2 regions of the Bradyrhizobium sp. Bra78 genome follow, and region 2 is predicted to be linked to the other one. Evidence: predicted binding sites of a transcription regulator. Region 2 holds the regulator's gene; the other holds the start of a gene.
What was found. The regulator PhoB, encoded in region 2, activates phosphate uptake and scavenging genes when phosphate is short. The targets are predictions, from matches to a motif close to TGTCATNNANCTGTCAT.

Region 1 (7,901 bases), on a different contig from region 2:
ACCGACGATTGTCGGCAGGACAACGCCGGTACCATAGAACGCGACCGACACGAAGATGGCGGTGTCCAACAGCTGGGCCAACATCAGGCTGAGCCAGGCAGACAGCACCACGGACTTCCTGCCGAATGTCGTCTCGCGCAACAGGAGAAAGAACGACAGGTCGAAGTGCTGACTGATCATGTAAGCCAGCCAGCCGCCGATCCAGATGCGAACGGAAGAGCTAACGACCGCCTCGAAATCCTGCTGGTGGTGCCAGCCTGCCGCCGCCGGCAGATACGCGGCAAACTCGAAATAGGCGGCCGACAGGGCCATGCTAAGCAGGCCGAGATTGATGACCCGCCTGGAATACTCCTTGCCGAACAATTCGGCGATCGTATCGAGAATGATGAACGTCAGAAGATAGCTGAAGACCGTCGCACTGGCGTCCAGGCCGAAAGGCAACGCGAACAGTTTCGAGCCTGCGATCGTGCTTGTGACCAACAGCGCCGAATGGAGCGTGAGCAGAAATAGGAAATAGCTGATCCTGGCGTCCATCGGTTCACGCGGCCCCCGGGGCATCCTGCATTGAATGGGTCGAAGCTACGGGTCAAATTCGCCCAAGACAACTTCTTGTTGAATTCGGCCCCCGACGGAATATGATCGAAACATTGCAGATGGATTGGACGGTTAGTTATGACCGGCAAAATCAGTTTTGACGCCAGAATATTGGATTTCCTTCGCGCTTCCCACGGCCGTTCGCAGGAAGCGATCATTGTCGAATTTTTGCAAACCGCGATCGCGATCAGCCCGGCGGCCGATGCGGGATCGGTCCTGATCGACCACCCCAAGATGAACAGGCTGGTGCTCTTCAACGAGGGCGACTTCCTGTTCGACAAGCAACTGCTGGATCCTCAAGCACGGGCCAGCTTTCCGGCCACGCTGGGTTACTTCGGAACCATCGCCGGAAATTGCTTCCGCACGGGTACGCCGACGGTCTTTTCGCGCGCTCTCGGCGGGGAATTCTCCGGCGACAGTCCCATCCAGAACATGGTCTGCTTTCCAATCAAATTAGGACAGGGCCGCAGCCCATTTGGCGTCGCCTGCTTTCATAACAACGTTACGGGCAAGGTGTTCTCTCCCGACGATCTGCGCGTCCTGGAGGCCTACACCGATATTCTGGCGTTGGCTTTGCACACGCCGCACCCGGAGCTTCAGCTCGAGCGCAACGTCTTCATCGTGCACGGACGGGACGACACTAGCCGAAAGGCGCTGGAGTCGATCTTGCGGCAGAACAAGGTCACCCCCAAGGTGCTGTTGCGGGAAGACAAGAACGCAACGACGATCTTGTCGGGCCTGGAAGAGTTGATCCGAACATGCAGGGCAGGCTTCATCCTCGCCACGCCCGACGACGAAGGACGCTTGGCCAGAGCCAACGAGCCTTACGGGGCACGCGCACGTGAGAATGTCATCTTCGAGATGGGGTTGCTGTTCGCCAAATTCCGCGCCTTCGAGCGCGTCGCCATCCTGCTGAAGAAACCGCTGAGACTGCCATCGGATCTCAACGGGGTCACTTATGAGGAATTCAATAGGATCGAAGACCTCGAGGCCACCATCGTGCTCAAATTGGACAAATGGAAGCTGCTGAACTGAGTACGGCGGCTCGCGAACGAGAGACGGCCGATCAACTGCGGCTGTACGCGAGGCGTTAGACCTCCCATAGAGGCCAACGCCGCCGGGCTGGTCTCGTTGGCAAATCAGTTGGCGAGATTGCGGTTGTCGACGTAGCGGATCGCGATTGGCCGTCCGGCCAGAGCGCCCCCGAGATTGCTGGTGAATTTCAGCGGCAGGCAGGCGTTCAGCGACGCGTTGATGGCATTCAGATAGGTCGTGCGGATACCCGCGGGGACGCCCGCAGTCGCAAAGGTCAGCCGCGGCGGGCCGATCAGGCGGCCCGCCTTGTTGAAGCTGAAACGCACGGCCATCTGCATGCCCGCGCGCGCATTGTCCGATGGCGGCGACCAGCAGGTGCGCAGCTCGGCGAAGAGATCGCCGATCGTATCGAGGTCGTGATCGGGCTTGCGGTATTTGGCGCGGTCGGAGTCCTGCGGCACACTTTCGATCGTGAGCTGGAGGTTCTGCCCGTAGGGATAGTCGATCTCGGGAATGCAGGGGCCGGGTTCGAGCGGACTGCAATAGGACGGCGTGCAGGGACGATTGTCGAGCACACTGCACGGCTCGTGCGCAAACGGGATCGGGTTGATCTGGCGACGCTGCGCATCGGCCGCAACCGTCGATATTGCCAGCAGGAGAAAAACGAGGATGCCGCGCCACATGGCTGAAACGTGGCATCGCCCAAGAGGGCGTCAAGCCCGCTTTCGTTCACATGCTCGCGTTCGGCCGCGGGACGGGGGCGCCCTACCCCCTCTTCTTGACGTCCTTGACGTTGGTGAACTCGATGCCCTCGGCGCGTTCCCTGGTGTAGCCCAGATAGAACTCGTTCCGCGCCAGATACACGGGGTCGCCGTCGACATCGTCGGCGATGCTGGAGGTGTTGGCGGCGATGAAGGTATCGAGCTTCTTGCGGTCATCCGATGAGACCCAGCGCGCAAGCTGGAACTCGCTGACCTCGAATTCGACGGGCAGTGAATATTCCGCCTCCAGCCGCGCCTTCAGCACGTCGAGCTGGAGCGCACCGACCACGCCGACCAGCGCGGGCGCGCCGTCGCGCGGGCGAAACACCTGCACCACGCCCTCTTCCGACATCTGCTGAAGCGCTTCCTTCAGCTTCTTCGCCTTCATCGCGTCGGTGAGACGCACGCGGCGGACGATTTCCGGCGCAAAGCTCGGCACGCCGACGAAGTTGAAATCCTCGCCCTCGGTCAAGGTGTCGCCGATGCGCAGCGTGCCGTGGTTGGGAATGCCGACGACGTCGCCGGCATAGGCCTCGTCCGCGACCGAGCGGTCCTGCGCGAAGAAGAATTGCGGGCTCGACAACGGCATGCTCTTGCCGGTGCGCACCAGCTTGGCCTTCATGCCCCGGCTGAGCTTGCCGGAGCAGAGGCGCGCAAACGCGATGCGGTCGCGATGGTTCGGATCCATATTGGCCTGGATCTTGAACACGAAAGCACTCATGCGCGGATCGGTCGCCTCGACCCTGCGCTGGTCGCTGTCCTGCGCGCGCGGCTCGGGCGCGAACTTGCCGAGGCCTTCCAGCAGGTCGCCGACGCCGAAATTGCGCAGCGCGCTGCCGAAATAAACCGGCGTCAGATGGCCCTCGCGAAACGCGGCGAGCTCGAACGGTTTTGATGCCTCGGTCACGAGCTCGAGCTCGTCCTTCACCGCGGAGACGTCGAGATTGGCGTTGAGCTTGCCAAGCTCGGCGATCTCGATCTGCTGCGCCGCGCCGGTCTTGGCGCCACCGCCTTCGAGCAGGCGCACGCCGCCATTGGCGACGTCATAGGTGCCGAGGAAGTCGCGGCCGCGGCCGACCGGCCAGGTCATCGGCGTGGTGTCGAGCGCCAGCGTCTTCTCGATCTCATCGAGCAGCTCGAACACGTCACGGCTCTCGCGGTCCATCTTGTTGATGAAGGTGATGATCGGAATGTCGCGCAGGCGGCAGACCTCGAACAGCTTCCGGGTGCGTGCCTCGATGCCCTTGGCGGCGTCGATCACCATCACGGCGGAATCGACCGCCGTCAGCGTGCGGTAGGTATCTTCCGAAAAGTCCTCGTGGCCCGGCGTGTCCAGCAGGTTGAACACCAGGCCTTCGAATTCGAAGGTCATGACCGAGGTCACGACCGAGATGCCGCGCTCGCGCTCGATCTTCATCCAGTCCGAACGCGTGTTGCGCCGCTCGCCCTTGGCCTTGACCTGGCCGGCGAGATTGATGGCGCCGCCGAACAGCAGCAGCTTCTCGGTCAGCGTGGTCTTGCCGGCGTCCGGATGCGAGATGATCGCAAAGGTGCGCCGCCGCGACACTTCAGCGGCAAGCGGGGAACGGGCCGTCGATTCGGCAGGTGTGGCGATGTCGGACATTGCGGGAGCGTTTGACAGGGAAAATCGGCCCGATCAAGCCTCATGTGGTGATTGCAGAGCCTTCCGGCCAGCCCCATATCGACCTGGGGAAGGACGACCTTTCCCCTCTTTCAGCACATCAGCCGCGGGGACGACCCTGCCTTGATATGGAGGGTCGTCATGGCCTGGAGCATCCTGTTCGTCGCTGGCCTTCTGGAGGTGGGCTGGGCGATCGGGCTCAAATACACCGAGGGCTTTACCAGGCTGATCCCTTCCGTCCTGACCCTCGCCGCGATGGCCGGGAGCATCCTGCTGCTTGGGTTGGCCCTCAAATCACTGCCGATTGGAACCGCCTACGCGGTGTGGACCGGGATCGGTGCGGTGGGCACGGCGACGCTCGGGATCATCCTGTTCGGCGAGCCGGCCACCGCGTTTCGCCTGGCCAGCATCGGACTGATCGTCGCCGGCATTGTCGGGCTGAAACTCGTTACTTGAGGAAAATCTTGACCGCCCACCAGGTCAGCGCAGCGACAATGGCCGAGGCCGGCATGGTGATCACCCAGGCGTAGACGATCGAGCTGGCGACGTTCCAGCGCACCGCCGAGAGACGGCGGGCGGCGCCGACGCCGACGATGGCGCCGGTGATGGTGTGGGTGGTCGACACCGGAACCCCGAGGTAGGTCGCCATGAACAGGGTGGCGGCGCCGCCGGTCTCGGCGCAAAAACCCTGCATTGGCGTCAGCTTTGTAATTCGCAATCCCATGGTGCGGACGATGCGCCAGCCGCCCATCAGCGTGCCCATCGCCATCGCGGCCTGGCAGGACAGCACCACCCAGAACGGCACCGAGAATTCGCTGCCGAGATGGCCCTGCGAGTAGAGCAGCACGGCGATGATGCCCATGGTCTTCTGCGCGTCGTTGCCGCCATGGCCGAGCGAATAGAGCGAGGCGGAGGCGAATTGCAGGATGCGGAAAGCGCGGTCCACAGCGAAAGGGGTGGACCGGACCGAGGCCCAGGAGACGATCGCGACCAGCACCATCGCGAGCAGGAAGCCGACGAGTGGAGACAGCACGATGGCGATCACCGTTTTGGACAATCCGCTCCAGACCGCCGCGGAGATCCCCGCCTTGGCCACGCCACCGCCGAACAGGCCACCGATCAATGCATGCGACGACGAGGACGGGATGCCGAGCCCCCAGGTCACGAGGTTCCAGACGATGGCGCCGACGAGGGCCGCGAAGATCACCTGGGCATCGACGATCGCGGGATCGATGATGCCGGTGCCGATGGTTTGGGCAACGTGCAGACCGAACACCATGAAGGCGACGAAATTGAAGAACGCGGCCCAGAACACCGCGAATTGCGGCCGCAGCACGCGGGTCGAGACGATGGTCGCGATCGAATTGGCGGCGTCGTGCAGGCCGTTCAGGAAATCGAACAGCAGCGCGACGGCGATCAGTCCGACCAGGAGGGGAAGACCCAACGCAGCATCCACGGCGCCCTGCCTAAACTTGCTCGATGACGATGCTGTTGATCTCGTTCGCGACGTCGTCGAAACGGTCGGCCACCTTCTCGAGGTGGTCGTAGATCTCGACACCGACGATGAAGTCCATCGCGCTCCCGTCGCGGTGCTTGAGGAACAGCTCCTTCATCCCGATGTCGTGGAGATCGTCGACCCGGCCTTCGAGCTTGCCCAGCTCTTCCGTGATTGCGGTCAGCATCGCCACGTTCTTGCCGATCTGCTGCATCAACGGCAGCGCGCGGCCGACCAGATTGGCGCATTCGATCAAGAGCCCGCCGATCTCGCGCATCGGTGGCTCGAAGGTGCGGACTTCGAACAGCATCACGGCCTTGGCGGTCTGCTGCATCTGGTCGATGGCATCGTCCATCGAGGTGATCAGGTTCTTGATGTCGCCGCGATCGAACGGAGTGATGAAGGTGCGGCGCACCGCCGTCAGCACCTCACGGGTGATGTTGTCGGCATCGTTCTCGAACTGGTTGACGCGCTGGCAAAAGACCGGCGTCTCCTCGCCCCCGTTGAGCATGCCCTGGAGCGCGATCGAGCCCTGGATCACGGTCTGGGCGTGGCGGTCGAACAGGTCGAAGAAGCGTTCTTCCTTGGGCAGGAAAGCGCGAAACCATCGCATCATGGGGAGAGACTACCGGTTGGAAATGGCCCGGCCGAACCGGCCGTCACAAAACTGTCATAGACCATTTTCGATCCGCGTGCGTGTCATCTCACGCCCGCGGAGCCGGGTCATCCACCGCTTTCACGCACCAGATAAATTAGTGCGATATCAATCGTTTAGAGCGAACGCCGGAAGTAATGCGCGATTTCGCCGATGACCCCGCGGCGGAACGTGAGCACGCAGATCACGAAGATCGAGCCCTGGATCACAGTCACCCATTGGCCAAACCCCGCCAGATATTGCTGCATGGCGATGATCACAAAGGCGCCGACCACGGGGCCGAACACGGTGCCGAGACCGCCGACCAGCGTCATCAGCACGACTTCGCCCGACATCGACCAGTGCACGTCGGTGAGCGAGGCGTTCTGCGCCACGAACACTTTCAGCGATCCGGCAAAGCCCGCGAGCGTGCCCGACAGGACGAAAGCCAGGAACTTGTACTGATCGGTCCGGTAACCCAGCGAGATCGCCCGCGGCTCGTTCTCACGGATCGCCTTGAGGACTTCGCCGAACGGCGAGTTGATGATGCGGAAGATCAGCAGGAAGCCGGCAAGGAAGCCGACCAGCACGACGTAGTAGAGCACGGTCGGCTTGGACAGATCGAACACGCCGAACATGTGCCCTTGCGGAATGCCCTGGATGCCGTCCTCGCCATGGGTGAACGGGGCCTGGAGGTAGATGAAGTACAAAAGCTGCGACAGTGCCAGCGTGATCATCGAGAAGTAGATGCCCTGGCGGCGGATCGAGATATAGCCCGTGATGAGCGAGAGCACGAAGGCACCGGCGATGCCGACGAGGATGCCGAGCTCCGGCGGCAGCGCCCATACCTTCAGCGCATGCGCGCTGCAATAGCCGGCCGTCCCCAAGAACATCGCATGGCCGAAGGACAGCAAACCGCCGTAGCCGATCAGCAGGTTGAAGGCGCAGGCGAGCAGCGCGAAGCACAGCGCCTGCATGACGAAGAACGGGTAGACTCCCGTGAATGGCACCGAAGCCAGCAGCAGCGCCATCACAACGAACACGATCATCTCGTCGCGGATCGCGCGCGGGGTCACCGGCAGCGTGTCGTCCGTCAAGGCTGTCATATCAGGCCGCCTTTCCCGTCAATCCGGTTGGCTTCACCAAGAGCACCAGCACCATCAGCACGAAGACGACGGTATTGGAGGCCTCGGGGTAGAAATACTTGGTCAGGCCCTCGATCACGCCCAGCGCGAAGCCGGTGATGATCGAGCCCATGATCGACCCCATGCCGCCGATCACCACCACCGCGAACACGACGATGATGAGGTCGGCGCCCATCAGCGGCCGCACCTGGTTGATCGGCGCCGAAAGCACGCCGGCGAGTGCTGCAAGACCGACGCCGAGACCGTAGGTCAGCGTGATCATGCGCGGCACGTTGACGCCGAAAGCGCGCACCAGCGTCGGGTTTTCGGTCGCGGCGCGCAGGTAAGCGCCAAGCCGCGTCTTCTCGATCAGGAACCAGGTGGCGATACACACCACCAGCGAGAAGATAACGACCCAGCCGCGATAGATAGGAAGGAACATGAACCCGAGATTCATGCCGCCCTTGAGCTGGTCCGGAATGGCGTAAGGCATGCCGGACGAGCCGAAATAGTTCTGGAACACGCCCTGCACGATCAGCGCGATGCCGAAGGTCAGCAACAGGCCGTAGAGATGGTCGAGCCCGGTCAGCCATTGCAGCATGGTCCGTTCCAGGAT
Region 2 (7,901 bases):
TGTCACCTTCTACTGGATCACCCGGCTGAGCGCGATCTCGGTGCTGCTGATCCTCGGCGGCATCATCATGTCGCTGGTCGTCGGCGCCTTCCCGGCGATGAAGGAGTTCGGCCTCTCGTTCCTGTGGACGCAGCGCTGGGCGCCGTCGGCCGATCCGCCCGTGCTCGGCGCGCTCGGGCCGATGTACGGCACGCTCGTCACCTCCTTCATCGCGATGCTGATCGCCATTCCGGTCGGTATCGGCATTGCGATCTTCCTGACCGAGCTCTGCCCGCAATGGCTGCGCCGCCCGATCGGCATGGCGATCGAGCTGCTCGCCGGCATTCCCTCGATCATCTACGGCATGTGGGGCTTCTTCGTGCTGGGCCCGTTCCTGGCCAACACCTTCCAGCCCTTCATGATCAAGATCTTCGACGGCATCCCCGTGCTGGGCACAATCTTCGCGGGACCGCCGTCCTATCTCAGCCTGTTCAACGCGGCGCTGATCCTCGCGATCATGGTGCTGCCCTTCATCACCTCGATCTCGGTCGACGTGTTCAAGACGGTGCCGCCGGTGCTGAAAGAGGCCGCCTACGGCGTCGGCTGCACCACCTGGGAAGTCGTCCGCAGCGTGGTGATCCCCTACACCCGCGTCGGCGTCATCGGCGGCGTCATGCTGGCGCTCGGACGCGCGCTGGGCGAGACCATGGCGGTGACCTTCATCATCGGCAATTCGTTCCGCATCTCGGGGTCGATCTTCGCGCCGGGCACCACGATCTCGGCGGCGATCGCATCCGAATTCGCCGAAAGCGACGGTCTGCACCAGTCCGGCCTGATCCTGCTCGGCCTCTTGCTGTTCGTACTGACGTTCTTCGTGCTGGCCGCGGCGCGGCTGATGCTGATGCGGCTGGAAAAGAAGGCGGGGAACTAACGCGATGAACCCGATCTATGCACGTCGCCGCCGCAAGGACCTCATCATCCGCGGTCTTTGCTTCGCGGCTGCCGCCTTCGGCGTCACCTGGCTCGCGCTGATCCTGATCACGCTGCTGTACAACGGCCTTGCGGGCCTGAATGTTCAGCTGTTCACCGAGAACACGCCGCCGCCCGGATCCAACGAGGGCGGCCTGCTCAACGCCATCGTCGGTTCGCTGATGATGACCGTGATCGGCGTCGGTATCGGTGCGCCGCTCGGCATGTTCGCCGGCACCTATCTCGCCGAATACGGCCGCAACGACAAGCTGACGTCGGTGATCCGCTTCATCAACGACATCCTGCTCTCGGCGCCATCGATCATCATCGGCCTGTTCATCTATGGCGCCGTGGTGGTGCCGATGCGCGGGTTCTCGGCGGTCGCCGGCTGTCTCGCGCTCGCCGTCATCGTCATTCCGGTGGTGCTGCGCACGACCGAGGACATGCTGCTCTTGGTACCGAACGCGCTGCGCGAGGCGGCCTCGGCGCTCGGGCTGCCGCGCTCGCTGGTGATCAAGCGGATCGCCTACCGTTCGGCGCGCGCCGGCCTCATCACCGGCGTGCTGCTCGCCACCGCCCGCGTCGCCGGCGAGACCGCGCCGCTGCTGTTCACCGCGCTGTCGAACCAGTTCTTCAGCCTGGACCTGACCAAGACGATGGCCAACCTGCCGGTCACCATCAACAACTTCGTGCAGAGCCCCTACGCCTACTGGAAGCAGCTGGCATGGAGCGGGGCGCTGCTCATCACCCTGACCGTGCTTGCCCTGAACATTGGCGCGCGCATACTTGGCGCCGAGAGGACCGCAAAATGAGTGAACTTTCAGTATCGTCGATGAGCGCGGCCGGTGGCCTGCCCCAGACGGCAGCATTGCCCGAGGCTCCCCCCAAGGTGACGGTGCGCAACCTCAATTTCTATTACGGCGAGCACCACGCGCTGAAGAACATCAACCTGACGCTCGGCACCAACCGCGTCACGGCGTTCATCGGCCCGTCGGGCTGCGGCAAGTCGACCCTGCTGCGCATCTTCAACCGGATGTACGACCTCTATCCGGGCCAGCGCGCGACCGGTCAGGTGATGCTCGACCAGACCAACATCCTCGACGGCAAGCTCGACCTCAATCTGCTGCGCGCCCGCGTCGGCATGGTGTTCCAGAAGCCGACGCCGTTCCCGATGACGATCTACGAGAACATCGCTTTCGGCATCCGTCTTTACGAGAAAATCCCGAAGTCCGAGATGGACGGCCGGGTCGAGAAGGCGCTGCGCGGCGGCGCGCTCTGGAACGAGGTCAAGGACAAGCTCAACGCGTCGGGCCTGTCGCTGTCCGGCGGCCAGCAGCAGCGCCTCTGCATCGCCCGCACGGTCGCGGTGCGGCCCGAAGTGATCCTGTTCGACGAGCCCTGCTCGGCGCTCGATCCGATCTCGACCGCCAAGGTCGAGGAGCTGATCCAGGAGCTGTCCGAGAACTACACGATCGCGATCGTCACCCACAACATGCAGCAGGCGGCGCGCGTCTCCGACAAGACCGCCTTCATGTATCTCGGCGAGTTGATCGAGTTCGACGAGACCAGCAAGATATTCACGTCGCCGACCGATCGGCGCACGCAGGACTACATCACCGGCCGGTTCGGCTGAGGAGACAGGACATGGGTTCCGAACATACCGCAAAGGCCTTCGACACCGACCTCCAGGAGCTCACTCGCCTGGTCGCCGAGATGGGCGGAATCGCAGAGCGCATGATCGTCGATTCCGTCGATGCGCTGATCCGCCGCGACGTCGCGCTCGGCCAGCGCGTCGTCGCCATCGACGTCGAGCTCGACGCGCTCCAGAAGAAGATCGAGGAGCGCGCCGTCCTCACCATTGCGCGCCGCCAGCCAATGGCGGTCGATCTGCGCGAGATCGTCGGCGCCATGCGCGTCGCGACCGATCTGGAGCGTATCGGCGACCTCGCCAAGAACATGGGTAAGCGCGTCGCGGCGCTGGAAACGGATTTTCATCCGCTCAAGCTGTTCCGCGGCCTCGAGCACATGACCGACCTCGTGCAGCAGCAGGTCAAGTCGGTGCTGGACGCCTATGCCGCGCACGATCTGCCGGCGGCGATGGCGGTGTGGAAGGGCGACGAGGAAGTCGATGCCATCTGCACCTCGCTGTTCCGCGAGCTTCTCACCTACATGATGGAGGATCCGCGCAACATCTCGTTCTGCATCCATTTGATGTTCTGCGCCAAGAATATCGAGCGCATCGGCGACCACGCCACCAATATCGCCGAGACCGTGTTCTACATGATCGAGGGCCAGGCGATCACCGACAAGCGGCCGAAGGGCGACATGACGAACTTCGCCACGACGGTTCCGAATACCTGATCACGCAAGGAGCGACGACACCATGGGCGCACGCATTATGGTGGTTGAGGACGAGGAAGCTCTCACCGAGCTTCTTCGCTACAACCTCGAAGGCGACGGCTATGACGTCGAGACGGTGATGCGCGGCGACGACGCCGACACCCGGCTCAAGGAGCACATCCCCGATCTCATCGTGCTCGACTGGATGCTGCCGGGTCTGTCCGGCATCGAGCTGTGCCGACGGCTGCGCACCCGGCCCGAGACCAAGCAGCTCCCGATCATCATGCTCACCGCGCGCGGCGAGGAGAGCGAGCGGGTGCGGGGTCTTGCGACCGGCGCCGACGATTACATCGTCAAGCCGTTTTCGGTGCCGGAGCTGCTGGCGCGGGTGAAGGGCCTCTTGCGGCGCGCAAGCCCGGAGCGGCTCGCCACCGTGCTCGCCTATGGCGACATCGAGCTCGATCGCGACAAGCGCCGCGTGGCGCGCTCCGGCCGGCCGATCGATCTCGGCCCGACCGAATATCGCCTCCTGGAGTTCTTCCTGGAGCATCCGGGCCGGGTGTTCTCGCGCGAGCAGCTGCTCGACAGCGTCTGGGGCCGCGACATCTACATCGACGAGCGCACGGTCGACGTGCATATCGGCCGCCTGCGCAAGCTGCTCAATCTCGGCCGCGAGCAGGACCCGATCCGCACCGTCCGCGGCGCCGGCTATGCGCTGGACGACCGTTTCGCGAAGGCGGAGCAGGCGTAAGTTCAGCCGCGAACAGGCAAGTAAAAAGCGCGCCGGGCGGCGCGCATTTCCATTTTTCGATCGTTCCGGTCCCTACTGCGCAATTGCGCGCTAGCTAGTTAGGCCGGGACGATGTCGTTTGGAGCCGGGCTTCAGCGCGGCCCCGGCTTCGCCGGTGCGCGCCGGCGATCCGCCGCGGGCTGATACGCCACGCGCGAGTGCTGGGCGCAATAGGGCAGGCCGGAGAGGGCCTTGCCGCCGCAGAAGAAGAAGTCCGGGCTCGAGGGATCGCCGACCGGCCAGTGGCAGGTCGCCTCGTTCAGCTCCAGCAGCGACAGCCGCTGGCTCATCGGCACCACGTTGTCGTAGGTGACCGGCTCAGCCTCCACCTCGACCTCGAAGGCCTGCGCCAGCGCGGTGTTGCCGCGCGAGATCGGACGGGTCACCCGCATCATGTGCTGCGCGGGACGCGCCTTGCGCGGCCGGGGCGCTGCGGAAGATGGGCTCTTGGCGCGGCCCGACAGGCCGAGCCTGTGCACTTTGCCGATCACGGCATTGCGGGTCACATTGCCGAGCTCAGCCGCGATCTGGCTGGCCGAAAGTCCGGCCTCCCAGAGCTTTTTCAGCTGCTCGACGCGATCATCGGACCAGGTCAAAACCGTCATTGCACCCTTTCCCTCGCTGCGCGCCAGCCATCCTGGGGCCTCGCAGCGAATGCCTAAGCCTTAAAAACCCGTGCCGTCAGAATCCCTTAAGGCTCGCCGGGCGCGCCAATGACGCCCGAACGTTTACGCCGGTACATAAGGACTTAGAGATCAGAACCGCTGCACGAGATGTCGTATCTGACAATCCAAACGCTACAATATGGCGTGACTCCCGCGCAAGAGTCCGCCGACTCGCTTCCACATGTTCCGTGGTGAAAAACCCGCAAAATCGGCACCGCAAGACTACGGATTCTGCGTTTCGCGAGGCTTTCCGGGCGGCATTGACACCCGTCTTGCCAGGCATAAGATAGTGCTGCGTGCCGCCCTTAAAAGGCGGCACGTTTCGTTTTCCGGACCGGTCAATGGTGCGTTGCGCAATGCACATTCAGGCCGTCCACAACATTCAAGTGATCGTCATGACCAACAGCGCCGCGCCGCATTTGCTCCCTGTTTTCGCCAGGGCCGACCTCGGCTTCGAGCGCGGCGAGGGCTGCTGGCTGATCGCGACCAATGGCGAGCGCTATCTCGATTTCACTTCGGGCGTCGCCGTGAATGCGCTCGGTCATGCTCATCCCGCGCTGGTCGCAGCGTTGCAGGAGCAGGCGACCAAGCTCTGGCACATGTCGAACCTGTTCCAGAGCCCGGACGGCGAGAAGCTTGCGAACCGCCTCTGCAACGAGAGCTTTGCGGACTTCGTGTTCTTCTGCAATTCCGGCGCCGAGGCGCTGGAAGGTGTGATCAAGCTGGTCCGCCATCATCACTTCTCCAAGGGGCATCCGGAACGCTATCGCATCATCACCTTCGAAGGCGCGTTCCACGGCCGCACGCTGGCGACGCTGGCCGCGACGGGTTCTGCGAAATATCTCGAAGGTTTCGGTCCGCCGATGGATGGTTTCGACCAGGTGGCGCATGGTGACATCGAGGCCGTGAAGAAGGCGATCGGTCCGCAGACCGCCGGCATCCTGATCGAGCCGATCCAGGGCGAGGGTGGCGTGCGTTCGGCGCCTCCCGGCTTCCTCAAGGCGTTGCGCCAGCTCTGTGACGAGAAAGGCCTGCTGCTCGCGTTCGACGAGGTGCAGACCGGCATGGGCCGCACTGGCGATCTCTTCGCCTATAAGCGCACCGGCGTCACGCCTGACGTGATGTCGCTGGCCAAGGCGCTCGGCGGCGGCTTCCCGATCGGCGCGATTCTGGCGACCGCGGACGCGGCTTCCGGCATGGGGCCCGGCTCGCACGGCTCGACCTTCGGCGGCAATCCGCTCGCGATCTCGGCCGCGAACGCCGTGCTCGACGTCATGCTCAAGCCCGGCTTCTTCGATCACGTCCAGAGGATGTCGCTGCTGCTCAAGCAGAAGCTCGCCTCCGTGATCGACCGTCATCCCGATATCGTCAGCGAAGTGCGCGGCGAGGGCCTCCTGATCGGCATCAAGGCCGTGGTGCCCTCGGGCGATCTGGTCGCAGCTTTGCGCAACGAAAAATTGCTCACGGTCGGCGCCGGCGACAATGTCGTGCGTTTCCTGCCGCCTTTAATCGTCACCGAAGCCGAGATCGAGGACAGCGTCGGGCGGCTCGAGCGCGCCTGCACCGCGATCTCGTCCAGTCAGACCAAGCGGGCGGCAAGCTGATGAGCAAGTCGCCGAAGCACTTCCTCGATATCAACGAGCTGCCGTTGTCGGAGCTCAAGAGCATGCTCGCCGCCTCCTCCGCCATGAAGGCGAAGCAGAAGGCGCATCAGCCGGTCAGGCCGCTCGAAGGCAAGACGCTGGCGATGATCTTCGAGCGGCCCTCCACGCGCACCCGCGTCTCGTTCGACGTCGCGATGCGCCAGCTCGGCGGCGAGCCCATCATGCTCACGGGTGCCGAGATGCAGCTCGGCCGCGGCGAGACCATCGCCGACACCGCGCGTGTGCTGTCGCGCTATGTCGACGCCATCATGATCCGCATCCTCAATCACGATGCGTTGCTGGAGCTTGCGGAATATGCGACGGTGCCCGTCATCAACGGCCTGACGCGCCGGTCGCACCCATGCCAGGTGATGGCCGACCTCATGACCTACGAAGAACATCGCGGCCCGATCGAGGGCAGGACGGTGGCCTGGACCGGCGACGACAATAACGTGCTCGCCTCCTGGGCGCACGCCGCCGAGCGCTTCAAGTTCCAGCTCAATGTCGCGACCCCGCCGGAGCTGGCGCCGAAGAAAGTCATGCGCGACTTCATCAAGGCGACCGGCGCGTCGATCGTGCTCGGCACCGATCCCGAAGCCGCCGTGAAGGGGGCCGACTGCGTCGTCACCGATACCTGGGTGTCGATGGGCGACAAGGAAGGCGAGCACCGCCACAACGTGCTCAAGCCCTATCAGGTCAATTCGAAGCTGATGTCGCTGGCCAAGCCCGACGCGCTGTTCATGCACTGCCTGCCGGCCCATCGCGGCGAGGAGGTCACGGATGAGGTGATCGACGGCCCGCAATCCGTCGTGTTCGACGAGGCCGAGAACCGCCTGCATGCGCAGAAGGGCATTCTGGCCTGGTGCTTCGACGCGGTGAAATGATCTGAACGCGTGTCGCGTTGCCGTCGCCTCACATGGCGCTGTCGTCCCTGACAAGCGTAGCTCATGGCAATGCATAGCGTTGCCGGGACCGAAGCGCTTGTCCGGGACGACAGAGAGTTCGAGGTTGCTTGGTACGGTTCAAACGGCTCCCGCGCACGCTACCCCCTTCCATTTTTCTCCTCCGACCCCAGATAAAGCGCCATGGTTTCCCAATCCCCTGACATGAAAACCGGGCCCGAAGGCCCGGTTCGCGCACCATCGGCGGTTCCGATCGATGACGCCGTGCTGCCCTACGAGGTCGACGCACTCGACGTGCGTGGGCGCCTGGTGCGGCTTGGTCCTGCACTCGACGAGATTCTGACCAAGCACGATTATCCTGCGCCGGTCGGCAAGCTGCTCGGCGAGGCCATCGTGCTGACCACGCTGCTCGGCTCGGCGCTGAAATTCGAGGGCCGCTTCATCCTCCAGGCCCAGACCGACGGTCCGGTCTCGTTCCTGGTCGTCGACTACATGGCGCCGGATCGCCTGCGTGCGTACGCGCGCTTTGATGCCGCGCGCCTCGGCGAGGCCAGGGATTCCGGCATGCAGTCCGGCGCCCTGCTGGGCCACGGTCATCTCGCCATGACCATCG

Region 1: OC450_RS19950 (DUF47 domain-containing protein) is a predicted target of PhoB. The motif match lies at 6,185-6,201, and genes of this name have one in related genera.

Annotation. Positions count from the first base shown of each region.
Region 1 covers NZ_JALJRE010000008.1:278,968-286,868, reverse strand. Annotated here, with positions in the region: gene OC450_RS19980 (queuosine precursor transporter) at 1-534, opposite strand, end outside; gene OC450_RS19975 (TIR domain-containing protein) at 673-1,629, shown strand; gene OC450_RS19970 (hypothetical protein) at 1,734-2,312, opposite strand; gene OC450_RS19965 (peptide chain release factor 3) at 2,395-4,014, opposite strand; gene sugE (quaternary ammonium compound efflux SMR transporter SugE) at 4,174-4,488, shown strand; gene OC450_RS19955 (inorganic phosphate transporter) at 4,481-5,488, opposite strand; gene OC450_RS19950 (DUF47 domain-containing protein) at 5,499-6,143, opposite strand; gene OC450_RS19945 (branched-chain amino acid ABC transporter permease) at 6,299-7,267, opposite strand; gene OC450_RS19940 (branched-chain amino acid ABC transporter permease) at 7,269-7,901, opposite strand, start outside.
Region 2 covers NZ_JALJRE010000024.1:25,637-33,537, forward strand. Annotated here, with positions in the region: gene pstC (phosphate ABC transporter permease subunit PstC) at 1-910, shown strand, start outside; gene pstA (phosphate ABC transporter permease PstA) at 915-1,760, shown strand; gene pstB (phosphate ABC transporter ATP-binding protein PstB) at 1,757-2,581, shown strand; gene phoU (phosphate signaling complex protein PhoU) at 2,593-3,309, shown strand; gene phoB (phosphate regulon transcriptional regulator PhoB) at 3,332-4,039, shown strand; gene OC450_RS33570 (GcrA family cell cycle regulator) at 4,171-4,683, opposite strand; gene OC450_RS33575 (aspartate aminotransferase family protein) at 5,139-6,347, shown strand; gene argF (ornithine carbamoyltransferase) at 6,347-7,270, shown strand; gene OC450_RS33585 (Hsp33 family molecular chaperone) at 7,472-7,901, shown strand, end outside.